One region of the Rhizobium sp. BIGb0125 genome, then DNA from elsewhere that is predicted to be linked to it. Evidence: riboswitches for the same ligand, from Rfam matches in the RefSeq annotation. Region 1 holds a riboswitch; each other region holds the start of a gene.

Region 1 (7,641 bases):
AAGCGGCCAGGGAACGGCGGGCCATGGGCCGCGATATCTGGACTGCCCTTGAACAGAAGCAGTTCTACTTGACCTATCAGGTGCAGCGTTCGGTAAAGACCGATGAGGTCACCGGCTACGAAGTGCTACTGCGCTGGCTGCATCCGGAAAGAGGTCTCGTTTCACCAGTCGATTTCATTCCGATTGCAGAAGAATGTGGTGCGATCTCGGCGATTGGCGAATGGGTGCTGCATCAGGCCTGCCGTGAGGCCGCAGATTGGGACATCCCGCATAAGATTGCGGTCAATCTGTCCCCATTGCAATTGAACAATGTCATACTGGTCGAGAAGGTCCGGGAAATCCTGCTGGACACCGGCCTGCCTGCCGCGCGTCTTGAGCTTGAAGTCACCGAAAGCGCCATCATTGGCGACAAGGCGCGTGCACTGCATATCCTGCGTCAGATCAAGGCGATGGGCGTAACGATTGCGATTGATGACTTCGGCACCGGTTATTCGTCGCTTGAAACACTGCGGTCCTTCCCGTTCGACAAGATCAAGCTCGACAAGAGCTTCGTACATGAGCTGGAAAGCCGACAGTCCAAGGCTTTCGTCCGGGCAATTGTTGCACTCGGCAAAAGCCTCGATGTGGCGGTGCTGGCTGAAGGTGTCGAGACACGCGAGCAATTGCAGGTGCTGTTGTCGGAAGGATGCGACGAGGTTCAAGGCTTCCTGTTTGGTCGCCCGGCAACGCGCGAACAGCTGTCAGCTTCCACACCTCTGCTTTTTGGTATCGGCAAAGCTGTCTGAGTTGATACAAAAAATTACTGCCCGTCTCGTGAAAAACGGGCAGGTTAAAAATTCGACGGTTTCAGTGACGTGTAGACGGATGAACAACAGGCAAGGAGCAATCCTTGCCTTTGCTGTTATGACGCCTTGGCCAATCCCTTGATGGCGGATTTTGGCTGGTAAATGGTGTTTTTGCCGTAACCGCGATCTTCGGGTCCAAGTTTGGAGGCATCCGAGCCCGGCTCACGCTGCCATTTGCGGCGGTTAAGCTTGAAGCGCTTGACGAGATGTTCAAGTTCACCAGCACCTTCGGCCAATGCTTCAGAAATGGCGCTCATGCTGCTGACCATTGCGGCATTCTGCTGGGTCATCTGATCGAGCGAGCCGATTGCCGAATTGATCTCTGACAGCTTCGTGGATTGTTCAGAAGAGCCAATCGCGATGGCCTCGACATTGCTTTCGATGCTCTGCACAAAGCCTTGAATGTTCTTGAGTGCATCACCCGTCTTGCCAACCAGTCTGACGCCTTCATTGACCTCATTGGTCGAGTTCTTGATCAGGCCGGAGATTTCCTTGGCGGCGGAGGCTGAACGCTGGGCAAGCTCACGCACCTCCTGCGCGACGACCGCAAAACCTTTGCCCGCTTCACCGGCGCGGGCAGCCTCAACACCGGCGTTGAGGGCAAGCAAATTGGTCTGGAAGGCGATTTCATCGATGACGCCGATGATCTTGGAAATCTCGCGTGATGCGGTTTCAATGCGCGCCATGGCATCAACCGTTGCATCAACAACCTGCACGGAATCGACAGCTGCAATGCGGGCGTCCTGAACCAGCTTACGGGCCTCGGCCGTGCGACCGGTGGATTCGCGAACCGTCTCGGTAATCTGTTCAAGTGCTGCGGAAGTTTCCTCGAGAGCCGCCGCCTGTTGCTCCGAGCGGGTGGCAATGCCACTGGCACTGGCGCGCATCTCGCCGCTTTTACTGGACAGCATGGCCGTTTCGGTCAGCACCTGCTCAAGGGTTTCCTGGAACTTCGCCAGCGATTGGTTGAAGTCGTGGCGCAGGTGGTCGAACTCAGGAACGAAGGGGTCGTCGATTGTCAGACGAATATTGCATTCCGCCAGACGTTCAAGACCAGCGCCCACTTCCTGAAGTGCCCGTACGCGACCAGAGACATCGGTGGCAAATTTCACAACCTTGATGACCTTGCCTTCATCATTGAGGATTGGGTTGTAGGTCGCCTGAATGAAGATGGCACTGCCATCCTTGGTAATGCGCTTGAACTCGTCGGCATAAAATTCACCAGCCGCCAGACGTGGCCAGAACCCGGCATATTCATTGGAGGCAACATAGTCGGCCTCACAGAACATCTTGTGGTGGCGTCCCTTGATCTCTTCGAGGCTGTAACCCAGCGCCGAGCAGAAGTTTTCATTGGCGGTCAGGATCGTGCCATCCGGCTTGAACTCGATGACGGCCTGTGCGCGCGACAGCGCGGAAATCTTGCCCTTGCTTTCCACGCTCTCCTGCTTGGCGGCAGTAATGTCGGTGGCGATCTTCACCACCTTGACTACCTTGCCGCCGCGGATAATCGGGTTATAGCTGGCCTGGATCCAGATTTCTTCACCGCTCTTCGTCAGGCGGCGGAACTGGCGTTGCTCATACTGGCCGGAAGCGAGGCCCTTCCAGAACGTCGTGTAGTCTGCTGCGGCAGCGTCTTCTGCGCGCATGAACATTCTGTGATGACGGCCTTTGATCTCATCTAGCCGGTAACCGAGCGTCGCGCAGAAATTTTCGTTGGCGTCGAGCACCATGCCGTCGGGTGTAAAAGATATGATGGCCTGCGATCGGCTGAATGCAGACAGGATAGCCGCGGCTTCCGTGCTGAAAATGCGATCAAACCCCATAACTCCACCTGTCAAACTTGGTTAATGTCTATAACTATTCACTGGCAAATTTTAGTTAAAACTTTGATTAGATTTCCGCATTTTCAGCTCTAACGGTACAATCACCTTGTCACGCAGCGACACTGATTGCCCGATTGAAACGTCGCCCATTGACTCAAACCGTGCCGCGCCGGATAACAAAGATGGATGGTTCCTTGCCGGGTTTTCCGGCTGGATGAAAAGGGAACACGATAGGGAATTGTCCTCATTCGTGGCTGCCCCCGCAACTGTGAACGGAGAGCCTGAAAACAAAGAGCCACTGGTCTGGCGCATCGATATGAAATCATAGTGATTTTGCACTGTCGATGCGAAAAAACAGACAGACCGGGAAGGTGTTTTCAGGTTACGACCCGTGAGCCAGGAGACCTGCCATCGCGAGAGTGTCCATGCCGGCGGGGTGTCCGGAATTTGCGCGGTTTTGCGGAAATGCTTCGGCGGTTTCCTCTTTCTTCGTGTGCTTCCCCGTGGTGACGGATGTCGATTGCGGATCCGCGTGTCCATTGCATACGCTGCCGGTTCCGTTTTTGAGACTGCGTATGCATTGAGCGAGAGGGTTCACCATGTCTGTCCAAAACAACGCCGCCACGCAGGCGGTATCTGTCAAATCTGCCAGCGCAGTCCAGTCGCTTCTGGCCGTGTTCTGCGGCCTGTTCATCATCGGTTTTGTCGGCTTTTCGCATATCGAGGCCGTGCATAATGCCGCGCATGATACGCGCCATGCCAACGCCTTTCCCTGCCACTGAGGGAGAGCGACATGTCGTCTTTTCGTAATATCGTTTTTACATCCGTTCTGGTGGGGCTGATCTGCGGACTTGCCGTCAGTATCATGCAATATGTCGGCACCACACCGTTGATCCTGCATGCCGAGACATTCGAATCGGCTGGCGGTGAGGCCGGGCATAATCATGACGCAGCACCGGCAACCGGTGAAGCGGCTGCGCCTGCTGGCCACGCTCATGACGAAGAAGCCTGGGGACCGGCGGATGGTTTTGAGCGGAATGCCTACACGGCTGCTGCCAATATTCTGACGGCAATCGGTTATGCACTGGTTCTGACCGGCCTCATCTCACTGCGGGGCAGCAATATTGGCTGGCGTGAAGGTCTGTTCTGGGGGCTTGGCGGCTTTGCGGCCGTGGCTCTGGCGCCGATGGTCGGTCTGCCGCCTGAATTGCCGGGAAGCCCGGCTGGTGAACTGGCCGCGCGTCAGGCCTGGTGGATTGGCACTGCGGTAGCAACAGCAGGTGGTTTAGCGCTTTTGGCTTTCCGTCGTGAGCCATGGGCTGCGGTTCTCGCCATCGTGCTGATTGCTGCGCCGCATGTCATTGGTGCGCCGTTGCCGCCAGAAGGCGAACATGCTTTGGCACCACTGCCACTGGAGCGCCGTTTCATCATCCTTGCCACACTCACTAGCTTTGTCTTCTGGGTGTTGCTGGGTGCTTTGAGCGGCACGTTCCTCAAGCGCTTTGAAGCGGCCAAGTGAACAACGGTTCTGCCGAATGGAGCGTGGCGCTTGATGCGCTGCGCTTTTCTGTTCCCGGGCATGGCGCGCCTTGCGCCGTGCACCGCCTTGCTTTCAAGGCACTGCTTGGTGCATCACCGGATAGCGAGGCCTGCCTTGCCTGTTTTACCGAGCATCAGGCTGCGTTTGAAGCTGCCGCCCTCGACAAGATCAAGCGACAAAACCTACCAATCGACAAAAGCCTTCATCTGAACAGTCGGGATATTCGTCGCGCATTGGGTAACGATATCGCGTCGGGTCCACAGCGTGTTTGCCGGGTTCTCGACCGCGATGTTGCCAGCTGAGTTATCTCAGCGGTGCTCGGCTGCAAACGCCTTGATTTCTGATTCTGCTTCCTGTCCCCACAGGTCAAGCGCCTTGAGGATCTCGGTGGTAAAACTGACCGGCGCGGTTCCCGCTGCCGTGATAACGCCTTGGTCGCGCACCGCCTGTGGCTGGTCGCGATAATAATCTGCACCCGAATAGGCTGGATAGGCGCGGTGTGAGGCAAGTGAGTTGCCGGTATGGGCAACGTCATTCAAAATGCCGGTGCCGGCCAGCATGCTGGCGGCCGCGCAAATGCCGGCGACCACACGTCCCTCCCGCCGGAACCGCTGCACCATCTCGGTAAAGTCCGGCGCGCCGCCACGCTCCCAACTCAGTCCGCCTGGAACAATCAGTGCATCGATCGAGGCCGGATCAAGTGCACCATAGGCCACATCGGGCATGACTTTCAGGCCACCCATTGACGTTACGGGCGAACCATCCGGTGACGCAATGATGATCTCGGCACCCAGATAGCTGCGCGCCACCGCACTGAACAGGGCGCTTTCCCAATCGGCGAACTCGGGCGTCAATGCAATTGCAATACGGGTCATTGTCTTTGTCCTTGCTGACAGCAATCCAACGTTACGCAATAGCCTGCATGTAGCGCATGCCGGTGACCGGACGCGGTGTGAAGTCCATGTTTTCGTAGAAACGATGTGCAGCAACATTACCGGTGGCGGCACTGACAGAAAGGTAGTCGCAGCCGCAACGCTTTGCGACATCGCGTGCACGCGATACCAGATGCTGGCCAGTACCGTGACCGCGGTGACCGTCGCGGACGTAGAGGTGGTGCAGTTCCATGCCGCGCCGCGCTTCCTGCGCTCTGTAGAGCGGAACGAGAATGGCGTAGCCGATCAACTCATCACCAGCTTCGGCAACAAGTGCGGTAATCCATGGGATAGGGCTGAACAGGTCGAGTTCCAGCTTTTCCGGCGTCATCACCGATGCGTCGCCATGATGTTTGGCAAGCAGAGCAATCATTTCGTTGAGCTGTGGCAGGTCAGCCTTGCGTGCGCCACGAATGGTTACAACGGCGGGGCGTGGAAGGGTAATGGCACTGTCTTCGGTCATTTTTCGGTCCTTCGGGTTTTTTGAGGTGCCATCAGGACGTTTGAAAAACAACAAAGCCGCCTGACGGCGGCTTGTTGACATTATGATCTGTCGAGCCGCCCTTTACAGGTAGGCCCAAAAATACGTGCAGGAGATTGGTGCGCGATTGTTGATCATGGGCGACTAGATGCTCCTGAATCACAAGATTGTCAATCGGGATTTTTGCAGATGTTTCGTTTCAGTAAGGCCGACTGAAATTAATGCTCACTTTCGCACAGCTTATGGTCCGAAAGCGCCCGAATGACATAGCAATCTTCTATGGAATGTCCGTCGCAATGCGAGACGATCCGCTCCAGTTCCTGCTCCAGTTTTTTCAGCTTGGCAATTTTCTCGCGCACGGCGACCAGATGATCAGCTGCGATCCTGTCAGCACCCTCACAGGGCTGTTGCCGATGGTGGCTGAGGCGGATCAACTCACGGATGGCATCAATGTTGAGACCGAGATCGCGTGCATGACGAATAAAGGCCAGCCGTTCCAGATCGGCCTTTTCATACCGGCGCTGATTGCCTTCGGATCGCTCTGCCGCCTCAATCAGCCCCATCTGTTCATAATAACGGATGGTCGGAACCTTGACGCCCGTTCGCTTGGAAAGATCACCGATGGAAAGCATGTCCCGCTCCTGAAACCTATAGCTCTAGAAGACTTAAGGTTTTTCGCGGTATATTTCAATGTCAAAGGGAAAGCAGGTCAAAACGCTCTCTGCCTTCGTTTGATGCCTGGCGGTTAGGGTCAAGTGATCGCTTGATCGCAGCTTCGATCATGTCCTCAACCGCTTTACGTTGGTCCGGAGGCATGGCCGCGAGTTCGTCTTCCGTAATGCCAATCTGTTCGAGCACCATGGCGCGGATCATATCCGCTGGGGTCATTTGCGACCACTCCTGCAGTTCTGCGAGAAGATTGTCGCTCGCCGATGTATCCACGGCTTTGCCCGACAGAGTGGTGCGCGCCGCCTTTGTGCTCTCCATATCGAGCAGGGCTAGGGAAAGTGTGGATGTACCCGTGTCCCTTCCGGCGCTTTCGCTGCCATTAAGACCGGTTTTGTCATTCGACGAAGGCTGTTCTGTCACAAGACCGCGAGGCGTAAAGCTGGCTTCTGTTCCCAGTTCACGTATTCTGGACCGTACTAGATGCTGGCTACCCAGATTTGAAATGGTCGTCATCGTGATTCTCCCCGTCGCATCTCGATGACGTTTGTCTATCGCCCGAAACATTCGCGAGGGTTGCGCAATCGCGCCTAGGTTGTGGCGATCAACTCTTCCATTAATGACGCACAAATAGTATACCCCCCTATATTATATCTAGGAGAACCTCATGTCTCATACCGTTCGTGACAAGGAAAAGCTGCTTGCTCGTGTTCGTCGTCTCAAGGGGCAGATGGAGGCGGTCGAGCGTGGGTTGGAGGCAGAGAAGCCCTGCGGCGAAATCTTGCAACTGTTGGCCTCGGTGCGCGGCGCACTGTCCGGACTGACGGGCGAGATCATGCACGATCACCTGCATGCACATGTTGTGCATGCGGAAAGCCATGCTGAGCGTGAAAAGGCCGCCGATGAACTGGCGCAGGTCCTCAAAACCTATATTCGATGAGCGAAAGGTAACGGCCATGGCTGTTGATGGAAACTTTGCGGACAATGCACGACATGAGCACGTGTTTCTGGGCCGCGACCACGAGCGGAACGAGCGCCGTGTGTGGATGGTAATCGCGCTGACAAGTGTAATGATGGTAGCGGAAATTGCCGCCGGTACGATTTACGGATCGATGGCGCTAACAGCCGATGGCTGGCACATGTCCACTCATGCCGGCGCAATGCTGATTTCGGCACTGGCTTACATGTTTGCCCGCAAATATGCCCGCGACCCCCGGTACTCCTTCGGCACTGGCAAGTTCGGTGATCTCGCAGGATTTGCCAGTGCGGTCATCCTGGCGCTGGTGGCGCTGCTGATTGCCTGGGAAAGTGTGGTCCGCCTGGTGGCGCCGGTCGAGATTGATTTCAACCAGGC
Region 2 (7,641 bases), on a different contig from region 1:
GCCATGATGAGCGCCCGTGCCGCTTCCGGTATCTGGACATCGGTTGTCTGGGCAGAGCGTATGCTGCAAATGGATGCTCAGCATCCTGGCCTGCCGGAGATGCGCGAACGCTTCGCCTCCAACTTCAAGCTTGCCAAGGATCGACTGGCCGCCGTGCCGGCGTCGGTTCCGAGCCGCAAGGACGACATCGAGAAGTTGCTGGCTTCGACCAACGAACTGCAAACCATGTATGAAAAAATGCTGCAGCTGCATTTCGGCGGCAATGGCGCAGAACTACCAGCCATGCAGTCAAAGCTGGAAACACTGTTGAAACAGGTTTCGGATCAGGCCGGTGCCAACAACACCGCACTGTCGCAGCTTTTGGACAATGGCAGCAAGTCGCTTTCCGCATCGATCGGCTCGACGATTACACAGAGCTTCATCTTTATGTGTGTTGGCTTGGTGGCGGCCGTTTGTTTTGCGATTTACGTCGCTCACGCCGGTATCACTGCACCGATGGTTCGTTTGCGCGAACGCATGCAGACACTGGCCAGTGGCGATGTGAAGTCTGAAATTGACGGCCTCGACCGCAAGGACGAAATTGGCAACATGGCGGCCGCAGTGGCCGTGTTCCGCGACAACGCCATTGAACGTGGTCGCCTGTCCCGTCAAGCTGATGAAGATCGCGTCAGCACCGAGAATGAGCGCGCTGAACGCGAGCAGCAGAAGGTCCTGGAAGCCGCAGAAATTCAGAAAGCCGTCGATACGCTGGGTGCCGCGCTTGGCAAACTGGCTGATGGCGATCTGGCTGCGCGTATTGCACATCCATTTAACGGCCAACTGGACACACTGCGTCAGAACTTCAACCATTCGGCAGAAAAGCTTGATCTGGCGATGCAGAGCGTTGGTACAAATGCCCGCGCCATCGATGCTGGTGCTAATGAAATCCGCTCCTCGGCTGACGACCTTTCCCGCCGCACAGAGCAGCAGGCTGCTTCTGTTGAAGAGACAGCCGCCGCTCTGGAAGAAATCACCACGACGGTCAAAGATTCCGCCAAGCGCGCAGAAGAGGCACGCCACCTGGTTTCCCGTACCCGTCAGGAAGCAGAAAAGTCTGGTGAAGTGGTGCGTGAAGCCGTCACCGCAATGGAGCAGATCGAAAAATCCTCCAGCGAAATCGGTAACATCATCGGTGTTATCGATGACATTGCCTTCCAAACCAACCTGCTTGCTCTGAACGCGGGTGTCGAAGCGGCCCGCGCTGGTGAAGCTGGTAAGGGTTTTGCTGTCGTGGCGCAGGAAGTTCGTGAACTTGCCCAGCGTTCTGCAAATGCCGCAAAGGAAATCAAGTCGCTGATCACTGCCTCGACATCGCATGTCGAAACCGGGGTTCACCTTGTCGACCAGACAGGCAAGGCGCTGGACGCTATCGTTGCTCAGGTTCAGGAAATCAACCAGCATGTTCACGCGATTGCTGAGGCAACCCGCGAACAGTCGGTTGGTCTTCAGGAAATCAACACCGCCGTCAACACCATGGATCAGGGCACGCAACAGAACGCTGCCATGGTCGAAGAAACAACGGCGGCAAGCCATGGTCTTGCAACGGAAGCCACGTCCCTTAACTCGCTGCTCGGCCAGTTCAGACTGACAGGCACCGGCGGTATGGCTGGTTTCGCAAGGCCTGCTGCTCCTCGCGCCGCCGCTTCGGCTTCGCGACCTGCTGCACCGGCACCGGTGGCAGCATCGACAAAGTCCAGGCCGATTGCGTCTCCAGCACGTGCACTGGGCAATAGGTTGGCGAGCGCCTTCGGTGGCGGTTCATCTGCCGCTGCGACTACAGCCAAGGAAGCGGACTGGACAGAATTCTGAGCCTCCAAGATTTTTGAGAATGAAAAATGCCGCCGCCTCAATCTCTGGGGCGGCGGTTTTCTTTTGTTCGGTCTGTCGCAATAGCCTTGACCTTGTCTGCGCCTTGGCCATAAGTGGCATCCGACGGTTCTCCAAAGGGTTGTACCTGGAGGGGATTAATAGGGAACATGGTGCGTTTCTATCGAAGAAACAATGCCATGGCTGCCCCCGCAACTGTAAGCGGATTGCCGCTCATCCTTGTGGTGTAGCTCTTACACCATGCCACTGTGCCGCTGAGTGCACGGGAAGGCAGATGAACGGCGTGAATTCGTGAGCCAGGAGACCTGCCGTTATTTGTTAATCCAACGCACCGGGCGGGGTTGTCCGGAAAGGAATAGTCATGTTATTACATAACATATGCATTTGTTGCCTCCGTTCATTGCATTGTTGGGTTAACCGCGCGTCGTTTTTCTAAACGCTGCACAAACCGGGCAATTTAGGCCCGTAATCTCAACTGCATTTCAAATATTTCCAATCGGAAGGCTTCCATGCGTGCCATCATAAAAACTCTCAGTGCTGTAACCGTTTTAGTTGCCGGGTTCTCTGCTAGTGCCCATGCGGCGACCCAATATCCGTTGACGGTTACCAATTGCGGTCAGTCGATTACGTTCGAAAAGGCGCCAGCAAAGATCGTTTCGATCGGACAGGGCATGACCGAAATCCTGTTTTCCCTTGGCTTGGCAGACAAGATTGCCGGTACCGCCGTTTGGGTTGGGCCGGTTTTGAAAGAATATGAAGGCGTCAATGCGCAAATTCCGCGCCTTGCAGACAATGACCCCAGCTTTGAATCGGTTGTCGGCAAAGAGCCTGATCTGGTTGCTGCGGAGTTCGAATGGCACGTCGGCACGCAGGGTTCTGTGGGCAAACGCGAACAATTCGGTTCACTTGGCATCAATACCTATGTTTCTCCTGCAGACTGCGTGGCCAAGATCAATGCCGATGGTGGCGATGGCGTACGCAAAGAACTTTTCACGATGGATCTGATCTATCAGCAGATCAGCGAACTCTCCGATATTTTCGATATCAAAGAACGGGGCGAAAAACTGGTAGCCGATCTGAGGGCACGTGAGGCCGCAGCCGTCGCGTCGATCGGAAACGCATCGTCGGCCAATCTTCCTGTTGTTTTCTGGTTCTCCAGCAAGGAAGTGAAGGGCGACGCCTATATTGCCGGTAAAAACAGTGCTCCGGCCTATATTCTGAAAACGCTTGGTGCCAAAAATGTCGTAAGCACGGAAGAAGAGTGGCCGCTGGTCGGTTGGGAAACCATTGCCGAATCCAACCCTGCTGTCGTCGTTATCGCTACCATGGATCGTCGCCGTTATGCCGCCGATGATCCTGCGGTCAAGATCGACTTCCTGGAGAACGATCCGGTCACCAGCCACATGGATGCCGTTAAGAACAAACATTTCGTCATGATGGATGCACAGTCCATGAACCCGACCATTCGTACGATTGATGGCATTGAAATCCTGGCAAAGGGTATCCAGGCGCTCGGGATTTCCAAGTGACAGAAATGCCTGCACGTCGTTCAGCATGGTGGCTGCCTTTGGCAGTCACCGTCTTTTTTCTGACGCTTCTCGGCTTCATGATAAGTCTTGCCGTGTCGATCGGCGAAATTTCCATTCCGCTCGATACGACGGTCAAGGCGATCATGAAACGCGCCTTTGGAATGCCGTTTGAAATCAGCCGCATCCATGAAGGCGTAATCTGGGACTATCGTCTGAGCCGCGCCTTGGTTGCGGCAAGTGCAGGGGCTGCGCTGGCGCTCTGTGGCGTGATCCTGCAAGCATTGCTACGCAACCCTCTTGCTGAACCTTTCGTGCTGGGCATTTCCGCAGGTGCCTCGACCGGTGCCGTTTGTATTATGGTTCTGGGAATCGGTTACGGTGTTTTGACACTGTCTACGGGCGCATTTCTGGGCGCCGTCGTTGCGTTTCTTCTCGTGTCACTGCTTGCGGCCGGCGCTGGTGGCAGCAGCGACCGTATAATTCTTGCCGGCGTGGCCGGTTCGCAGCTCTTTAATGCGCTGACATCCTATATCGTCACCACATCTGCAAATGCAGAACAGGCACGTGGTGTGATGTTCTGGTTGCTCGGTAGCCTGTCCGGTGTGCGCTGGCCGGACGTTTATCTCGCTGCACCCGTTGCATTGTTGGGTTTTGTGTTTTGTGCGGCCCATGCCCGGGCATTGGATGCTTTCATGTTCGGTACAGATACCGCCGCCGGACTTGGTATTCCCGTTCGTCGTGTACGCATAACTCTGCTTGGCGTGACGGCATTGATGACGGCAACCGTCGTCAGCATCGTTGGCTGTATCGGATTTGTCGGGTTGGTCATTCCCCATGCCGCACGGTTCATTGCTGGCTCCGGACATCAGCGTCTTTTGCCTGTGTCTGCGATGATCGGTGCCATATTCATGGTGGCAGCCGATATCGTGTCACGTATCATCATCCCACAGCAAATCCTGCCAATCGGCGTGGTAACTGCATTGTTTGGCGCGCCCGCTTTTGCCTTTATTCTCTACCGTGCACGGAGGGCCGCATGAGTATTTCGCTGGAAAAAGTGCACTGGGCTTCAGGCGGCAGTCTTATTGTCAATGGCGTAACTCTCGACGCTGCACCCGGCACGACGCTTGGCCTGCTTGGGCCAAATGGTTCGGGAAAATCCAGTTTGCTGCGGCTCATCTGCCGTATCCGCAAAGTCCAGAGCGGCGTAATTACACTTGGCGGCGAGGACATAGCGACCCTTTCTCAGGCCCAGATTGCCAAAAGTACGGCCTTTGTTGAACAACAGGCAACGACGGAAATCCAGGTCAGTGTGCTCGATGTCGTCAAGCTTGGACGAACACCGCATCGCAGCCCGATTTCAATCTGGAAGTCGGAAGATGAGGCCGCCGTACAGGATGCGCTGACACATGTCGGCATGCTGGATAAAGCGTCTAGGTTTTGGCACACGCTGTCTGGTGGTGAAAAACAGCGGGTTCATATTGCCCGGGCATTGGCGCAAACGCCGTCACAGCTTCTGTTGGATGAACCAACCAACCACCTCGACATTCAGCACCAGCTGGACATTCTGGCGCTGGTGTCCCGGTTGCCGGTAACGTGTATCGTCGCCTTGCATGATCTCAATCTTGCAGCGATGTTCTGCGATAATCTCGCGGTCATGCATGCAGGGGAGATCGTGGCTTTCGGCCCGCCAGAAGAGGTTCTGACGGAAACGCTCATTCGTGACGTTTTTGGAGTTAGTGCGCGTATCGAGCGATCATCTTACCATGGCCGTTGCCATATCCAGTACAAGACGGCTTGACCATGAGCATCGACAACTTCCATCTCAAGGACGATATCAGGGATTACTGGTCGAAACGGTCGGAAACATTCGATCTGGTATTCGGCCATCGTATTCCACCCGGACCAGAATTTGACGCCTGGCAGCAGCCAGTGCGCGACGCTTTAGGTGAACATTCATTATCCGTGCTGGAACTGGCCTGTGGCACGGGCGAGGTGACACGGCTTATTCACGACATTGGTCATGACGTGACGGCCCTCGATTTCTCCGAGGCTATGTTGTCAGTTGCGCGGCGCAAACACGCGGGAAAACCGCGTCTGCGTTTTGTGCTTGCAGATGCCGAAAACACGATGGAGCCTGACGACATCTATGATGCCATCGTATGCCGTCATCTGGTCTGGACGTTGACGCAGCCTGAACAGGCGTTTCAGGAATGGCACCGTGTATTGAAGTCCGGTGGCCGTTTGCTGGTTTTTGACGGGGACTGGGCACAATTGACGCCGGTTGGCCGCATCGCGTCAAAGCTGATTGCGCTGCTTGGCCGGTTTTCCCTGCCCGATCCACATTACGACAGTGCCCAAAGCGCCAAACACAAACACATTATGGAGCAGCTGCCGTTCGGGGACGGGCTTCGTCCTGAACGCATCATTCCACTACTGAAAGGTGCCGGGTTTTCAGATATTCGCCTGCACTCGCATGACCCGATTGCGGTGGCGCAGCGTAAGCAGGCGAATTTGCGTGATCGTTTGAGAACACGGCTTTATCGCCGGTTTATTCTGACCGCGACAAAACCGTGATGTTTAACCGAAGCGGCCGGCGCGGAATGGATCGATGGAAATTGATGGTTCCCGTCCGGCAACGAGATCGCTGACCAGTTTGCCCGTTGCCGCCGACTGCGTCAGGCCAAGATGCCCGTGCCCGAAGGCATAGATGATGGCGGTGCTTACCTTGGAGGCGCCGATAACCGGCAGGCAATCTGGCATGGATGGGCGGAAACCCATCCACTGTTTGCCGCCTTCGGTTTTCAGACCGGGCAGAAACTTGGCAGCTTTTCCCAAAAGTGCTTCGGAGCGTCGGTAATTCGGCGGCAGTGACAGACCGCCCAGTTCGACGGCACCACCCACTCGAATACCGGTGGAGAGCGGCGTCACGACAAACGCGTGGTCATTGAAATAGAGCTGGCGGGTCAAGTTGAAAGACTGGTCGGGCAGGGTTGTGTTGTAACCACGTTCTGTCTCAAGCGGCAGGTTCTCGCCAAGGCTTGCACCAAGGTTCTTTGACCATGCGCCACCAGCGACGACCACCTTTGCCGCGTCCAGTGTTTTGCCGCCCGTCAAGGTCACGCGCGCCTCGTCGCCACGGGGCTCAAGACGTAGCGCTTCGCCCTCAATCAGCTTGCCGCCTCGTGCGATGACCAGTTCCGCAATCGCCTTGGTGAATTCGTATGGCTCGGAGACCTGCAGGCCGCCAGGTGTAAACATCGCGTGCTGGAATTGTGGTGCCAGACCCGGCTGCAATTCGTCGATCTCATCGCGCCCAACACGGTTGAAGACAAAACCGGCTTTTTCCTTTTCCGCCCAATCGGCAGCAGCGGCATTGAAGCTTGCTTCACTGTCGTAAAGATCAAGCGTTCCGGTGTTGGTAAAGAAACCGGAGAGTTCGGGCATCGCGCGGATCACGTCCATCTCCGCGGCAGACAGTTTCATCATCGCGATCTGGGTTTTTAGTCCGTGCCGGAAGGCGGATTCGGAGCTCGCGCGCCAGAAACGCCACAGCCAGGGAGCAACCTTCAGGGCATAGGATGGTGGAACGCTTAACGGGCCCAGCGGATCGAAAAGCCAACGCGGCGCCTTTTTCATAAGGCCCGGCGCAGGAATGGGAATGATCTCAGGGAATGCTAGAATGCCGGCATTTCCGGAGCTTGCGCCCCGTGCAATTTCTCCACGTTCCAAAAGGGTTACAGAACGACCTTGTGATTGCAGATAAAGTGCCGACATCACTCCGATAATGCCTGTGCCAATCACAAGCACATCGTGTTTTTCCTGATCGCTCATAAGACGCTCCCGCCGATTTTGTCACCCTTCCCAACCACGGAGGAAGTGCTTTTGGCAAGCACTAACATGATGTAATACATACTGTCGACATAAAATGTCTTCTATGATTGGATGACGCAAAGCCTTGAGTGTCAGGCGAAGAGATCGTCTTCTTCGCCCTTTTTACTGTTGCGTGCACGACGCGATGAGCTTTTCAAATCAACAATAGGTTTTGGATAAGTTTTACCCAGTACTACACCGGCTTTTTCCAGTACGGTGTCTGGTGCTTCAAACGGTTTGTGTATCCATTTGTTCGGCATGTCGGCCAGTTCAGGAACCCATTCACGGACGTAATCGCCCGCAGCATCGAACCGTTCGCCCTGGACAACGGGATTGAATACGCGAAAGTAAGGGGCAGCATCCATGCCACAACCGG
Region 3 (7,641 bases), on a different contig from region 1:
CCGGCCGATAACATCGCCCGCGCACTTCTTACCGCCGCCATTTCTCAAAAACCGGGCGTTCATATCATCCCGGCCAGCGAACTGGCGTGAGGCTTGTATGTTTATGTAGGCACCTCATGCCTTGTGCTTGCTGTGGGCATCCAGTGCCGCGCGTCTGCGCGGCGAAAGGCTTCTTTTCAGCCCAAAGACTTGGGCTGGCCTGGATCTCTGTGACAAGCACAGAGATGAGGTGGAGTATGTTGGTTGCACTGAACGACATAGGATAGCGTTCATGGGTTGGGATCGTGCCCTTACCTCTACCCTTGTGGGAGAGGAAGAAAAATCATCATCTTAGCTTGCTAAGTGATAGATTTTTCAGGTGAGGGGTTTTGTTCTGCCGCATCGCGACCCGCCCACTCGACGTCATCCTCGCCCTTGTGGCGAGGATCCAAGCCGGTGCCAAATATGCAACCTGTTCAGATTGTCGGGACAAGCCCGAAAATGACGATGATCGGGGTGAGGGCGGGAACGACCTGTGAAACATCGTTTAAGCGTTTTAGCCCAAATTCCTGTTCTGCGCGGCCATCCAGTCGACAAATGACTGCAGCCGCACGGTAAAGGCTGCAGGTTCATCCTGCGGTGTCAAAGCCTGCGTCAGAAAATAATCGATCTCGTCACGCCTGAACGGAAAACGGTCGCGCAAGCGGTTGGCATGAGCATCCAGCGTATCCGGCCAGTCGATATCCTCATGATGCCGCAACACATTGGTGGAGCGGATCAGTTTGCGTGATGCCTCACGCATCAGTCGGGCAGCCGTACTGTGTGAGATGTCTCCGCTCAGTGATGTACGGTAGTCGCCGAGAACTCTCTCGAAGTCGCCATTCACCGCTAGCGCCAATTGCCGCGATGGGCGAAACAACCCGATACCAAGCGCCAGATCTTCCCCTAGGAGACAGCGGCAGTGGTGTCGCAGCCAATATTTCCAGGCTATCCCGGCCTCTGACGGCAAAACCTCACTTAGCAGGCCGATGTCGAAGTCGATCTTGCTCACCACCGGATAGGCGGTCTCTGCCTCACGGCGTATCTGTTCAAGGTCTGCCGCCTCATCAGAGGCGGGTGCGGCGTGCAGGATGATGGAGAGATCAAGATCAGAGCGCCCGGCAACGGCTTGGCTTGTGGCAACGCTGCCATAGACATAGACGCTGTGAACGCAAGGAAGGTTTGTCGGCGAAAGTTGCTGGCAAATATGGTCGAGCAGCGGGCGAAATGCCTCCTGAAAGGGTGGTGTGACAATGGTCTGGATAAACCCGTTCTGATCCACACCCATCACGTCACATCCAGCGCCGCGCTGCCAATCTGCGCAAGGGTCGTTGCGGCATAGGCCTCCACCAGCCGTGCTTCGGCGGCCGCATGCGCCGCCTCGATCACTCGGTTGGAGGCGCGTTCCACCGGGCAGGACGGGTGGTCTTCAGAGGTTGGTGCGGTCAGAATATTGCCGGCGGTCAGCGCACGTTGCACGTCCAGCACGGTAATCTCGTCGAGCGGCCGTGTCAGTTTCCAGCCGCCGCCACGGCCACCTTCAGACTCCACAATGCCATGTTCGCGCAGCGAACCCAGCGTGCGGCGCACCACCACCGGGTTTGTGTTCAGCATCTGGCCAATCCGCTCGGAGGTTTCCCGGCCACCCAGCAACCCCATGTGAACCAGCACGTGCAACATTCTGGCAAGCCGACCGTCGGTTCTCATGAATGGCCTTTTCTGAAACAATAAAAGTTACGGTATATTGACATCTGGTCTAACGTGTAACATTTATTGTTACGCGATGAAAGGATATGTGCATGTACCGCCGCCACTTTCTGCTGAAGGCGATGGCGCTGCTTACCACCGTTTCCGCACCCCATGCCCAGCCGCTTTTGCGGCCAGCCGCCAAGGAGCAGCCGATGATCGAAAAAACCATAAACACCCGCACCATCAGCATCAGCGTGCTTGAAGCGGGCGAAGGTCCGCTGGTCGTTTTGTGCCATGGTTTTCCCGAGACAAAACGTGCCTGGCGGCATCAGGTTACGGCACTGGCGCAGGCCGGTTACCGCGTCGTGGCACCGGATCTGCGCGGTTATGGCAAAACCGATGCGCCAGCGCGTGACGACCAATATAGCGTGGTGCATGCAGCGGGTGATCTGGTGGTGCTGCTGGATGCGCTGGGCGAACAGCAGGCTGTCCTTGTCGGCCATGATTGGGGCGCAACCATTGCCTGGCAGGCCGCACTGATGCGGCCGGACCGTTTTCGCGCTGTGGCGGCACTCAGCGTTCCCTTCATGGGCCAACCGCCCGTGCCGCCATCACAGATTTTTCCGCAAAATGATCAGGCGCTGTTTTACACCCTGTATTTTCAGGAGCCGCAAGGCGCCGAGGTCGAGTTTAACCGTGACGTGGCGCTGACCCTGCGCAAACTTCTGTTTGCCGCCAGCGGTGAAGCGGGGCCACGCAAGGCAGGGGATGCGACACCCAACCCCTTTGGTATGGTGGACCGTAAAACCGGACTTCTGCCCAGCCTGCCAGAGCCGAAAACTTTGCCGGCCTGGCTGCCGCAGGAAGAGTTTGACCAGCTGGTTCACGCGTTTGAAAAAAGCGGCTTTACCGGTGGCCTCAATTATTACCGCAATCTCGACCGCAACTGGGAACTGCAACAGGCAAACATCGGCCAGTTGGTCAGCATGCCCGCGCTTTTCATGATCGGCGAACGGGATACCGGCCTCAGCATTCCCGGCATGGACCAGATCATTGCCGCCATGCCGTCTCTGGTGCCGGGTCTGCGCGGCAGCCATGTGCTTGGTGGTGCCGGTCACTGGCTGCAACAGGAAAGGCCCGAAGAGGTATCGGGCCTGTTATTGGACTTTCTCAACACACTGGAAAACTGAGGTTTTCCCGCGCCTGCCGTTATCCACCTCGCTTATGGTGTCGGCCTGACGCCATCATCGTCAGGCAGCGGCGTGTCATCCTGTCGTTTTTCAGCGGCTTTCAATTCGCTGACGATAACGCCAGCGACGATAAACAACGCGCCCAGCAGCGCCAGCGGCGGCAGCCGGTCGCCAGCCATGCGGCCAATAATGCCGCCCCACACCGGTTCCCCGGCATAGATGATGGCGGCGCGAGACGCCGACACGGTTTTCTGCGCCCAGTTCATGGTGAACTGGATCAGCGCGCTGGCCACCGCCAAGCCGAGGGCTGCCGTCAGCCATACCCATGAAAAGTCGGGAATGCCTTCGCCAAACAGCGGCATGGCAAGGAAGGAAAGGGCGCTTGCCACAAAACACTGCACCACGGAAATACGGCCGCTATCCACCACCGTCGCAAACCGGCTCATCAGCAGTATCTCGACGGCAATGGCAAAGGCACTCAGCAAGGTGGCAATTTCGCCGGCCCCAAGCCCGACATGCAGCGCATCCGGCCCGGCAATCATCACCAACCCGGCAAAGGCCAGCGCCACACCAACAAGCGTGGTGGTTTTCGGCGGCCGTTTCAACACCAGCCATTGCAGCAGCGGCACCAGCGGCACGTAAAGCGCCGTCAAAAAGGCCGATGTGCTGCTGTTGACCGTCTGCAACCCGAAGGTCTGCAGGGAAAACACGATGAATATCGATGTGCCGATAACCGCGCCGCCACGCAGTTCGGTCAGGGTCAGGTGCCGCATGCGTTTGCGGAAAATGACCAGACAAATGGCAGCAGCTCCGAGAAACCGCAGGCCGACAAAAAACAGCGGCCCGGTATGGCTCATGGCAGTGTGTATGATCAGGAATGTCGCGCCCCAGACCACGGTAATGGCGATCAACGCCAGCTCCTGGCGGGAAAAAACCAGCTTGTATTTCGAAAGTGTGTGCATAATAATACGCAATATGAGCAATATAATGCACAGTCAAGATGACCCATCCGATGTTCTCGCGCATGTGGCTGCCAATCTTCGCCGGTACCGTGCCGACGCGGGCATGAGTCAGGAAGCACTGGCCCAGGCCTCCGGCCTCAGCCGTCGCATGATCAGCAATCTCGAAAGCGGCGATACCAATATCAGCCTCAGCAAACTGGCCTCGCTGTCGCGTGCGCTGGGTGTCGGCTTTGCGGCCATGGTGGCAAATCCGGCCGCCAGCACCACCAAGGTCGAGGAAATTGCCTGGCGCGGCGCAACACGCAAAAGTTTTGCCGTGCTGTTGGGCACGGCGCCAGCCCGCAGCCTTGCCGAATTGTGGTCCTGGTCGATCGATGTGGGCGATACCTATCAGGCAGAGCCGGACCCGGTTGGCTGGTATGAAATGATATCCGTGTCGGCGGGTCGCCTGCGCATCAACAAACAGGATGGTTCGGTGGTGGTCAAAGCCGGGGACTTCACCATTTTCGACAGCGCCCAGCCTTATTCCTATGAAAATATCGGCGATGAAGTGCTGCATTTTACCCGCGTGGTGGTTTGCTAAACGCAAGCCCAAACACCCCAATTCCTGCCTTCCGCATATATCGAGCATGATCATGAGCACCACAAAGACCTTCACGCCATCAGGTTATTCGCACGTCCAGCCGGGACATGTTGCCAGTGTCGTCACCTGTCTGGAAATGACCGAAAACCCGCACGCGGCGGAACCGTCCTTTGCCGGTGACATCCGCCTTGAACGAATGGAAAAGCCAAATCTGGAGGCCTACCGCACGCTGTACCGAAAGATTGGTGCAGAATGGCTGTGGTTCTCGCGCCTCATCATCAGCGATGAAAAACTGGCCTCGATCATCGGCCATGACGACGTCGAGGTCTATGTGCTGCGCGATGGTCAGCAGGACATCGGCCTGATGGAACTTGATTTTCGTCAACCGAATGAGTGTGAGCTGGTGTTTCTGGGCCTGACCGAGGAAGTAACCGGCAAGGGTCTTGGCCGCGCGCTGATGAATGCGACGCTGAAACGTGCCTGGCAGAGAGACATCAAACGCCTGCACCTGCACACCTGCACGCTGGACCATCCCTCGGCACTCGGCTTTTACCTGCGCTCCGGTTTCCGGCCGTACGCTTTTCAGGTGGAAACGCAGGCCGATCCGCGCCTGACCGGCCACCTGCCACTGACGGCCGCACCGCATGTGCCGCTGATCCAGCCGGAATAGAAACAAGCCTAACACCAGTCACCCAACCTTGCCCTTGTCACACGGTTGCCAGGGGCAGGGGCTTGCCGTGCATTCGCCACCCAATGCTCTTGCCATAATAGATAGTCATGTTATGTAATAACGTAACTTATGTTGTCTGTCGGTCCATCCGCTGCCCGTACCAAAGCGCGGCTTGGTAACATTGACAGTGATATCTGAACGTGTAGCTTGTCTGGGTCATGGTTCTTCCACCTCTGGGTGGAAGCTAAGAGGGAATTCGGTGCAAAACCGAAGCTGTCCCGCAACTGTAAGCGGTTAGCCGTTTGTCCAACATGTCACTGGCAGAAATGCCGGGAAGACGGACAACGGCATTGACCCGCAAGCCAGGAGACCTGCCTGACGAGATACGATTCCGTGGTCGGGGTGTGCCACAGGAATGAGTGTGTGCGCGGCCTTCCTGCCAGACATGCCTTCATTTTTGCTGCCTCCTGTATTCGAGATTTTGGCAGTGAATGAAGACGTAGAACTTAAGAAAACCCCACCCATGCGCCCGTCACGGCGCGCCATTCTTCTCATTGCAAAGTCTGCCTTTGCCGCATCTCCACATCTGGAAATGCAACGTCTTGCCGAAAACCTGGCTGAACATATTGCGCTGTCACACTCCGGAGACATCGTGCAATTTGCCTTTACGGAGCAGGGCACGCCCTCGCTGCGCGACGGGCTGTTTTCCCTGCTGGAACAGCAGCTTGACCATATCACCATTCTGCCGCTGGTTCTGCCGGTCGAGCCGAGTTTCCGCAACTGGCTGGTCAAGTCGCTGAAGCGCTGGCGTGCGTCAGCCACCCAGCCCTGGCCCGAAATTTCCATCACCGGCGATATCGCCTCTGCCAGCCAAATGCTGCCGCTGATGAGCGAGCTTTTGGGGCAGGCGCAGGCGCTGGAAACCACGCCCGCCAAGGCGGTCGTACAGGAAGGCTCGCTGGTGCCCGCGCAAAAATACCGCGTTCTCGTCTGTTCCGGCGGTGCCTGCAACAGCGCAGGCGCCGATACGATCTGGAACCACCTTCGCAACCAGCAGGAACGTTTGAAACTGCGCGTCACCGGTGCTGGCACCATGACAGCCAAATCCACCTGCCTTGGGCCGTGCAATCTGGCGCCGGTGCTGCAGGTGTTTCCCGATGGCACCTATTACGGCGGCGTTACCGAACAGGCGGTCGATGACATCATTGCAGGCCATCTGCTCGGCAGCCCTGAACTCGGCAACCATGTGGTCGAGACCCACGCCTACCATCCAACAGGCCGCAAGCAGCGGCTGCGTATTCCCCAAAACTGATCCGAGGAGATAAAATGTCATCCAAATTCCTGTCGCGCCTTGGTGCGACCTGGCTTGCCACCGCCGTCATGTCCACGGCGGCTGCCGGTTTTGCCGCAGAGCCGCTGCGCGTTGGCGCAACCTACATCACCTCGGGCACCGATCCGGCCAAGGGTTCCAATGGCTGGGCACTGACCAGCCACGGCGTTGGCGAAAACCTGTTTACCGTTGACCGTGATGGCAAGCTGGTGCCGGAACTGGCTGACAAGGCAGAGCGCAATGACGATCTGACCTGGACAATCACCCTGCAGCCGGGCCGCGCCTTTTCAGACGGTTCGCCCGTCACCGCCAAGGCGCTGGCCGCCGGATTTGACAATACCTTCGCCAACAACAAGGCGGCGCTTGCGACCGGTGGCAAGCTGAGTTTTGCCGCGGTGGATGACCTGACACTCAAGGTCACGACGGAAAAGCCGGTGCCTTACATTCAGGCGCTGTTTGCCGAATGGCCACTGGTGGCCTACACACCGGCGGCCAATGGTGAAGCGCTGTTTACCGGCCCTTACAGCATTGCCGCCTTCAAGACAGATGCCTCGATCACACTTGCACCCAACGCCCATTTTGCCGGTGCAGACAGTCGTTCTCCGGTTGAGTTCCGCAAGTTTGGTGACGCGCAAAGCATGACATTGGCGCTGGAATCCGGCGAGCTTGATCTGGCCTTCGGCCTGCCGTCGGAAGTCGTCAGCCGCCTGAAAACCAACCCGGACCTTACCATCAAGTCTTTCCCGGTCGGTTATCAGTATCTGGCCTTCCTCAACACCACCCGTCCGTTGCTGGCAGATGTCAAACTGCGCCAGGCGCTTGATCTGGCCTTTGACCGCACCGAACTGGCAGCTGCGATCAATGGCGGTGAACCGGCAACCGGTGCTTACGCCGCCTATTTTCCCTTTGCTGGAAAAAATGCCCGCGTCACAGATCTGGATAAGGCAGCGGCGCTGCTGGAGGAGGCGGGCTGGACCAAGGGTTCCAACGGCACCCGCGAAAAGGACGGCAAGCCGCTGCGCCTGCTGGCCATTACCTATCCGCAGCGTCCTGACCTCGTAACCATGCTGCCGGTCGTCAAGGCGCAGCTGGCACGGGTCGGCGTGGAGCTTGATACGCAGGTGGTTGAAAGCATCCAGCAGGTTGCTTCGGCAGGCGATTTCGATATTGCGCTCTGGGCACAACACACTGCACCAAGC
Region 4 (7,641 bases), 570 kb from region 1:
ATCAGGTGGCGCTACGTCAGGTTATCGAAACCAATCTGCCGCTGATTTTTGCAAACCAGCTTGGCGGGCAGGACGAACTGGTATTCGACGGCGCAAGTTTTGCGCTGAATGCCGACAAGAGCCTGGCATTCCAGATGAGCCAGTTTGAGGCGACACTTGCGGTCACGGACTGGAAGCGCACTGAGAACGGCTGGCACTGCCACAGCGGCCCGATGTCGAAAATCCCCGAGGGCGAGGAAGCGGATTACCGCGCCTGCCTGTTGGGCTTCCGCGACTACGTCAACAAGAACGGCTTCAAGAGCGTCGTGCTTGGCCTGTCCGGTGGTATCGATTCCGCCATTTGCGCAGCGATTGCGGTCGATGCGCTGGGTGAAGAGCGTGTTCGCTGCATCATGCTGCCATACCGCTATACGTCGGATGAATCGCTGAAAGACGCTGCCGATTGCGCCAAGGCGCTGGGCTGCCGTTACGACATCGTGCCGATTGTCGAGCCGGTGGAAGGTTTCCTGTCTTCGCTTGCCGAACTGTTTGAGGGCACCGAAGAGGGCATTACCGAAGAAAACCTGCAAAGCCGTACCCGTGGCACCATCCTGATGGCGGTGTCCAACAAGTTTGGCTCCATGGTGGTGACGACCGGCAACAAGTCCGAGATGTCGGTGGGTTACGCCACGCTTTATGGCGACATGAATGGCGGCTTCAACCCGATCAAGGACCTCTACAAGATGCAGGTCTACGCCATTTCGAAATGGCGTAACGAACATGTGCCGCCAACCGCGCTTGGTCCGTCCGGTGAGGTGATACCGGCGAACATCCTGTCCAAGGCGCCATCGGCCGAACTGCGTCCAAACCAGACCGACCAGGATTCACTGCCGCCATATCCGGTGCTGGATGATATCCTGGAATGCCTGGTGGAGCAGGAAATGTCGGTGGATGACATTGTGGCGCGCGGCCATGACGTCACGACCGTACATCGCATCGAGCATTTGCTTTATCTTGCGGAGTACAAGCGCCGCCAGTCTGCGCCGGGTGTGAAAATTACCAAGAAGAACTTCGGGCGTGATCGCCGTTACCCGATCACCAACCGGTTCAGAGACCGGTAGAGATAAGAACGGCGCGGCTCAAACCGCGCCGTTTTGTATGGTGGGTTGCCGTGTATGGCTGCAACACGACTCTCGTCGTCTCTATGCTTGTCACAGAGATCCAGCGGAGCGCGTCGGCGCGACACCATTCCCGTACCTAGATTACCTGACCGACATCGATGCGGTTGCCATCCGGGTCTTCAAAAACAAAGGCGCGCAGGCCGTAATCCTTGTCCTGCAGACCCTTGATGATGCGCAGGCCATGTTGTTTGCACAGCCTATGCAGGGCATCGACGTCACTCACCATCATGTGAGCAACGTTGAAGGGGGCTGCCTTGTGTGACGGCTGCAGGGTCAGATGCAGCTCGGCATTGCCCTGCTTCAGGATCATGAAACCGACGGGATTGCCGTTTTCAAAGACCTTGGTGAAGCCGAGAACACCGACATAGAAGTCATGGGCCTTTTGAATGTCCTTGACGGGAAGCATGGCGGCAATCCGGCCAATACGGATGCCTTGATCGGCGATGGAATTCATCGCAGAACCTCGAACCTGGGAGAAACGGGGCAGGGTAAACGTACGGTGCCGAAACGCTGCTGTTCTCCTTATTTGAATTTGCAGGACGGTGCCTGCGGCAATAGGATCATTATGTGAAGGTGTCGGGCGAGGCAAATAAAATGTCCGCTCAATCCTGTTGATGAGTAATCCCGGGAGGATGCGTGCGCAGTTCCATCGAAATCTACAACATCCGCACCCGTCAGATGCGTGTGGTCTGGCAGACCGAGGCGCTGTTTGAAGCGCCCAACTGGTCGCCGGATGGCCAATACCTTCTGCTTAATGCCGATGGGCTGATCTATCGCCTGTCGCTTTCGGGTGATCCGACACCGGTCAAGGTGGACACAGGTTTTGCGACCCTGTGCAACAACGACCATGGCATTTCGCCCGACGGTTCGCTTTATGCCATTTCCGACAAGGTGGAGTTTGGCAAGAGCGCAATCTACCTGCTGCCGTCTTCCGGCGGCACGCCAAAGCTGATGACGCACAATTTGCCATCCTATTGGCATGGCTGGTCACCGGATGGAAAATCACTTGCCTACTGCGGCATTCGCGATCAGGTTTTTGATATATATTCCATGGACATAGAGAACGAAGTTGAATCACGTCTTACGCATGGTGAGGGCCGTAATGACGGGCCGGATTACTCCGCCGATGGCCAGTGGATCTATTTCAATTCCAGCCGCACCGGGCTGATGCAGATATGGCGTGTGAAGACTGATGGCTCATCCGTCGAGCGCGTAACCGACAGTAATTTTGGAGACTGGTTTCCACATCCGTCGCCATCAGGCGACAAGGTGGTGTTCGTGTCCTACGACGCCGATGTCTTTGACCATCCCCGTGACCTCGATGTGCGGGTGCGGTTGATGGATACCGATGGCGGCAATGTCGAGACGCTGTTTGAGCTGTTTGGCGGGCAGGGCACCATGAACTCGCCCAACTGGTCGCCTGATGGCGATGAGTTCGCCTATGTCAGGTATTTCCCGGCGACCTGACGCCACATGCACGCGGCTTGCATTTGCGCGATCTAGCGGACATAAGCACTGCCGTCAGGTGCCTGCACGACGTGCGGGAGAATCGGGAATCCGGTGCAAGACCGGAGCGTGCCCAACGCTGTAAGGCGGACATCTGCTGCACCAATCGCCACTGGATGTTCCGGGAAGGCGGCAGCGGAAGGACGATGCCAAGCCAGAAGACCGGCCCGACATCATAGACCAGCCCGTATGGACGGCGGGAATGGTTGTTTGCCGGATGGGTTCTGCGGGATCTGCCGGCGATAGGCATTGTTGGGGATTAACGATGCAGGATGATCCGTTTTCTGAAGCCCGCCACGCGGCCGGCGCTTTTTCCTGTGATGACAAGGCAGCCGTTTACCGGGCCATTGAGACGCGCCGTGATGTGCGCAATGAGTTTGAAAGCCATCCATTGCCGGATGATCTGGTGCAGCGGCTGCTGGCCGCCGCTCACGCCGCACCTTCGGTCGGTTTCATGCAGCCGTGGAACTTCACACTGATCAGGGATCAGACGGTGCGTGATGCCGCCTGGCAGGCTTTCGCCCGTGCCAATGAGGAGGCGGCGCTGCTGTTCGAAGATGACAGGCAGAGCCTTTATCGTAGCCTCAAGCTCGAGGGCATTCGCACCGCCCCCCTCAGCATCTGCGTGACCTGCGATCCGACCCGTGGTGGTACCGTCGTTCTGGGACGCACCCACAACCCGCGCATGGATGTCTATTCCACGGTCTGCGCCATCCAGAACCTGTGGCTTGCTGCCCGTGCCGAAGGGGTGGGTGTCGGTTGGGTCAGTATCTTCCATGATGCAGACATACGCCGCATTCTCGGCATTCCCGACCATATCGAAATCGTTGCTTGGTTATGTCTGGGTTACGTGACCGAACTCTACCGCGAGCCGGAACTGGCGGTTAAGGGCTGGGCCAAAAGGCTGCCGCTGGAAGATCTGGTGTTCCAGGATCAGTGGGGCCGTCGCTAAATCTATTGGCGCGTGTGAGGAAAGGCGTCGTGCATCACTGCTGCTGCGGTTGTGCACCTTGCAGAGCCGGATTGTGCAGATCGATCCGGCTGGTTTCCTCGGGCAGAAATTGTGGTCCGACGACCCGGACTTTGCTATCTTTGGGGTCATAGTCGCGCTCGGCTGGTGCTTCGGCAACCGGTTGTTCTGCCTGCTTCTTTTCGCCATTCGGCGTCTTGATATCGGTAACGCCGGAATAGGGTTCTGCGGGTTTGGACTGGTTGGCCTCTTCCTGCTTTTTCATCTGGTCGAAGTAGGACGCCATGTTGCAGCCGCAGGACGGCGAGCGGGTGTCTGCTGACGTGTTGCGATAGGCAAAGGCGGTCGGCAGGTCCTTGTATGGTTTGCCGGTCTCGGCAGAAACCATGTCCGCACTCTCCTGACCTTGCAGGGAGTGGTAATAAAGCTCGGTCTCAGAACCGGGGCACATTTGCTCACAGGTCGCGGCCTGACGGCGAAAATCAAGCGGTGAGGCATTGGACGAAATCGGGAAGAACGCGCCGTCGCAGGTGCGTACGCACAGGGTTCTAAGGCCGCCCTGCATTGGCGGTGTGAACACCGGCTGGCGGTTCGGGTCCACCTCGATCATGCCGGGTGGGGCAAATTCCTGGGTCTGATCATTCGGGCTAGCGGCCGCAGACTGCGGGCGCTCGTCAAAGCAGCCATTGGCATCAAGTGCTGCCATGACACGGTCGCGGTCAACGCCGCGATTACGTTGCTGCGCTATCATCTGGTCGCGGCTGACAAGCAGGTCGTCACGCTCCGCCTCGGCGTCATAAAGCGCATCTTCAATCTGGTCGCACAGCTGGGCATTTTCACCACCGTAAACGACAATGCTGCCGCTCGAGCAGCCATAGGCCCTCAGATCATTGCGGATTTTGCGGATGATGATGTTCTGGCGGGTCAAGGCGCTGGCAAAATGGCGCACTTCGGCAGTGTTGCCAATAATCTGTGCCGGTGCGCGCAATTCCTGACGCAGGTCATCACACACCGAGGCGGCAAAGGACACGGCAGGAAAGCTACCGATCAATACCGGCAAAAACAGCATTGTAAAATTGCGCAGTTTCAAAGCTGTCACCTGTATGTTCCGCTTCCGATGTGGTTGCGTTTTCGGCTTCGCGTCTGCGGACATCCAAACAAAAAGGATGGAAAAAGATATGCCGCAAGCGCCTCATTCATCAGATTGTTATCATATAAATGAGGCAGTTGCGGCAATCGGCAATTCAAAACTGCGTTAACGCAGCTTTAGGGCACCATTACGGATGCGAGGCTTCCACGACAGCCAGGGCTGCCATGTTGACCACGCCGCGCGATGTCACGGTTGGCGACAGAATATGTGCGGGCAGGGCGGTGCCGAGCAGGATCGGGCCAACATGCAGCGCATCCGTCATCGTGCGGACCAGACCGAGCGAAATATTCGCCGCGTCAAGGTTCGGGAACACCAGCAGGTTTGCTTCGCCAGACAGCGTGCTGTCAGGCATGGCGCGCTTGCGCAGGCTTTCCGTCAGGGCAGAACCTCCCTGCATTTCGCCGTCGACTTCGAGATCTGGTGCAGTGTCACGCACGATCTGCAAGGCGTCACGCATCTTGCGGGCGCTTTCCGAATCACGCGAACCGAAGTTCGAGTGGCTGATCAGCGCGGCCTTTGGCGTAATGCCGAAGCGGCGGATTTCCTGAGCGGCCAGAATGGTGCTTTCCGCAACTTCTTCTGCGGTTGGATTGTAGGTCACAAACGTATCGGTGAAGAAGGTTGCGCCACGCTGCGAGATGATCAGGCTGAGGCCCGAGAATGCACGTACGTCTTTTTTCTTGCCAATGATCTGGTTGACGTCACGCAGGTGACGGTCAAAACGGCCTTCTAGACCGCAGATCAGCGCGTCTGCTTCACCACGCTTGACCGACAGCGCACCGATGACGGTGGTGTTGGTACGAACGATGGTGCGGGCAGCTTCCGGGTTGATACCCATGCGGCCAACCAGCGCGAAGTAATCATCGACATATTCGCGGTAACGTGGATCGTCTTCCGGATTGACCACGGCAAAGTCCGCATGTGGACGAATGCGCAGACCGAAACGCTTGAGGCGGGATTCGATGATCTGTGGACGACCAATCAGGATCGGTACGCCGGTGCCTTCTTCCAGCAGAACCTGGGCTGCACGCAGCACACGCTCGTCTTCACCTTCCGAGAAGATGATGCGCTTCTTCTCAGCCGATTTCGCAGCGGCAAAGATTGGCTTCATCACAAAGCCGGAGCGCCAGACGAAACGGTTCAACTGGTCGAGATAGGCGTCGAAATCGGTGATCGGACGCGATGCAACGCCGCTGGCTGCCGCCGCACGGGCAACGGCCGGTGCAATGCGCAGGATAAGGCGCGGGTCGAATGGCGATGGAATGAGGTAGGTCGGTCCAAACAGCGGCGTGTCACCGGAATAGGCTTTCGCAGCCACTTCTGAGATTTCTTCACGCGCCAGTTCGGCAATTGCCTTGACGGCCGCCATCTTCATTTCTTCGTTGATGGTGGTCGCACCACAATCCAGCGCGCCGCGGAAGATGTATGGGAAGCAGAGAACGTTGTTCACCTGGTTCGGGAAGTCGGAACGGCCGGTGCAGATCATCGCATCAGGACGGGCTGCACGCGCAACTTCCGGCATGATTTCCGGGTTCGGGTTGGCAAGTGCCAGAATAAGCGGCTTTTCAGCCATCTGTACCAGAAGCTCAGGCTTCAGGACGCCAGCCGCCGACAGGCCGAGGAAGACATCTGCGCCATCGATGGATTCGGCCAGAACGCGCTTGTCGCTCTTCTGGGCGTAGATTTCTTTCCACTCGTCCATCAGGGTATTGCGGCCGTCATAAACGAGGCCTTCAATGTCGTGAACCCAGATGTTTTCCTTCTTGGCGCCCAGCGATACCAGCAGGTTAAGGCAGGCAAGGGCTGCCGCACCGGCGCCTGACGTGACGATCTTGACATTGCCAAGCGACTTGCCGGCCAGTTCCAGGCCGTTCATCACGGCGGCAGCCACGATGATGGCGGTGCCATGCTGGTCGTCGTGGAATACTGGAATGTTCATCTTCTCGCGCAGCTGGCGCTCGACTTCGAAACATTCAGGCGCCTTGATGTCTTCAAGGTTGATGCCGCCAAAGGTCGGCTCCAGCGCCGAGATGGTCGAGACCATGTCGTTGATGCCGGGCGCGTCGATTTCGATGTCGAAAACGTCGATGCCAGCGAATTTCTTGAACAGGACGGCCTTGCCTTCCATCACTGGCTTGGAGGCCAGCGGACCGATATTGCCAAGGCCAAGTACAGCCGTTCCGTTGGAAATAACCGCTACCAGATTGGCGCGCGCCGTATATTCGGCGGCTGTTTCTGGGTTTTCGTGAATGGCAAGGCAAGGTGCTGCAACACCCGGCGAATAGGCCAGTGCCAGGTCGCGCTGGTTGCCGAGCGGCTTGGTCGGTTGAATTTCGAGTTTGCCGGGGCGCGGATAGCGGTGGAAAAAGAGCGCCTGTTCGTCCAGGTCAGCACTTGCTGGTTTGGGTTGAGTTTTGTTTTTATCCTGCGAATTCATTCCTGCACCGCTTTTTTCAAATGTTTTCGTTGGGCTTCTGAATACATCAATCAGCCCCATGGTACAGCCGTTATTTGATTGATTCGTGTCAAAATGAGTGTGGGTGAAGAGGGTTTTGCGGCAGAAAATAGTCCTTTGTCATGATGCTGAAACACGACTCTGGTTCTGGAGTATGTAGTTTGATTGCCAAGACAGGGGGATGAATTCCGTGGCCCGGCAAATGGAAACCAGACATTTCAGAACCTTATTTATCTCGGACGTGCACCTTGGCTCCAAGGCCGCCAAAACCGACTACCTCCTAGATTTCTTGCGTCATCATGATGCTGACACGATTATTCTGGTGGGAGACATCATTGACGGCTGGCGTTTGCGCCGCAACTGGTACTGGCCGCAAGGCTGCAATGATGTTGTACAGAAA

What was found. Region 1 has a riboswitch for cobalamin ahead of M2418_RS06840 (CbtB-domain containing protein). Riboswitches for the same ligand answer to the same signal wherever they lie in the genome.
Region 2: it holds a riboswitch for cobalamin, as region 1 does, so the genes downstream of both, M2418_RS12630 (ABC transporter substrate-binding protein) here and M2418_RS06840 (CbtB-domain containing protein) in region 1, are expected to answer to the same signal.
Region 3: it holds a riboswitch for cobalamin, as region 1 does, so the genes downstream of both, M2418_RS10710 ((2Fe-2S) ferredoxin domain-containing protein) here and M2418_RS06840 (CbtB-domain containing protein) in region 1, are expected to answer to the same signal.
Region 4: it holds a riboswitch for cobalamin, as region 1 does, so the genes downstream of both, bluB (5,6-dimethylbenzimidazole synthase) here and M2418_RS06840 (CbtB-domain containing protein) in region 1, are expected to answer to the same signal.

The regions. Positions count from the first base shown of each region.
Region 1 covers NZ_JANUDV010000002.1:582,347-589,987, reverse strand. The annotation lists gene M2418_RS06850 (EAL domain-containing protein) at 1-785, shown strand, start outside; gene M2418_RS06845 (PAS domain-containing methyl-accepting chemotaxis protein) at 902-2,668, opposite strand; cobalamin riboswitch at 2,839-3,096, shown strand; gene M2418_RS06840 (CbtB-domain containing protein) at 3,268-3,450, shown strand; gene M2418_RS06835 (CbtA family protein) at 3,462-4,187, shown strand; gene M2418_RS06830 (hypothetical protein) at 4,184-4,510, shown strand; gene M2418_RS06825 (type 1 glutamine amidotransferase family protein) at 4,517-5,083, opposite strand; gene M2418_RS06820 (GNAT family N-acetyltransferase) at 5,115-5,603, opposite strand; gene M2418_RS06815 (helix-turn-helix domain-containing protein) at 5,840-6,253, opposite strand; gene M2418_RS06810 (hypothetical protein) at 6,315-6,803, opposite strand; gene dmeR (Ni(II)/Co(II)-sensing transcriptional repressor DmeR) at 6,955-7,227, shown strand; gene dmeF (CDF family Co(II)/Ni(II) efflux transporter DmeF) at 7,244-7,641, shown strand, end outside.
Region 2 covers NZ_JANUDV010000004.1:193,859-201,499, forward strand. The annotation lists gene M2418_RS12625 (methyl-accepting chemotaxis protein) at 1-1,848, shown strand, start outside; cobalamin riboswitch at 1,956-2,194, shown strand; gene M2418_RS12630 (ABC transporter substrate-binding protein) at 2,376-3,395, shown strand; gene M2418_RS12635 (iron ABC transporter permease) at 3,401-4,432, shown strand; gene M2418_RS12640 (ABC transporter ATP-binding protein) at 4,429-5,193, shown strand; gene M2418_RS12645 (class I SAM-dependent methyltransferase) at 5,196-5,969, shown strand; gene M2418_RS12650 (FAD-binding oxidoreductase) at 5,973-7,226, opposite strand; gene M2418_RS25750 (cryptochrome/photolyase family protein) at 7,358-7,641, opposite strand, start outside.
Region 3 covers NZ_JANUDV010000003.1:499,489-507,129, reverse strand. The annotation lists gene M2418_RS10745 (oxidoreductase) at 1-90, shown strand, start outside; gene M2418_RS10740 (malonate decarboxylase holo-[acyl-carrier-protein] synthase) at 536-1,306, opposite strand; gene M2418_RS10735 (Rrf2 family transcriptional regulator) at 1,306-1,725, opposite strand; gene M2418_RS10730 (alpha/beta fold hydrolase) at 1,920-2,897, shown strand; gene M2418_RS10725 (DMT family transporter) at 2,930-3,859, opposite strand; gene M2418_RS10720 (helix-turn-helix domain-containing protein) at 3,885-4,442, shown strand; gene M2418_RS10715 (GNAT family N-acetyltransferase) at 4,495-5,112, shown strand; cobalamin riboswitch at 5,315-5,506, shown strand; gene M2418_RS10710 ((2Fe-2S) ferredoxin domain-containing protein) at 5,636-6,424, shown strand; gene M2418_RS10705 (ABC transporter substrate-binding protein) at 6,439-7,641, shown strand, end outside.
Region 4 covers NZ_JANUDV010000002.1:12,609-20,249, reverse strand. The annotation lists gene M2418_RS04150 (NAD+ synthase) at 1-1,100, shown strand, start outside; gene M2418_RS04145 (glyoxalase superfamily protein) at 1,237-1,614, opposite strand; gene M2418_RS04140 (TolB family protein) at 1,797-2,627, shown strand; cobalamin riboswitch at 2,667-2,852, shown strand; gene bluB (5,6-dimethylbenzimidazole synthase) at 2,932-3,618, shown strand; gene M2418_RS04130 (DUF2865 domain-containing protein) at 3,653-4,735, opposite strand; gene M2418_RS04125 (NADP-dependent malic enzyme) at 4,914-7,223, opposite strand; gene M2418_RS04120 (UDP-2,3-diacylglucosamine diphosphatase) at 7,423-7,641, shown strand, end outside.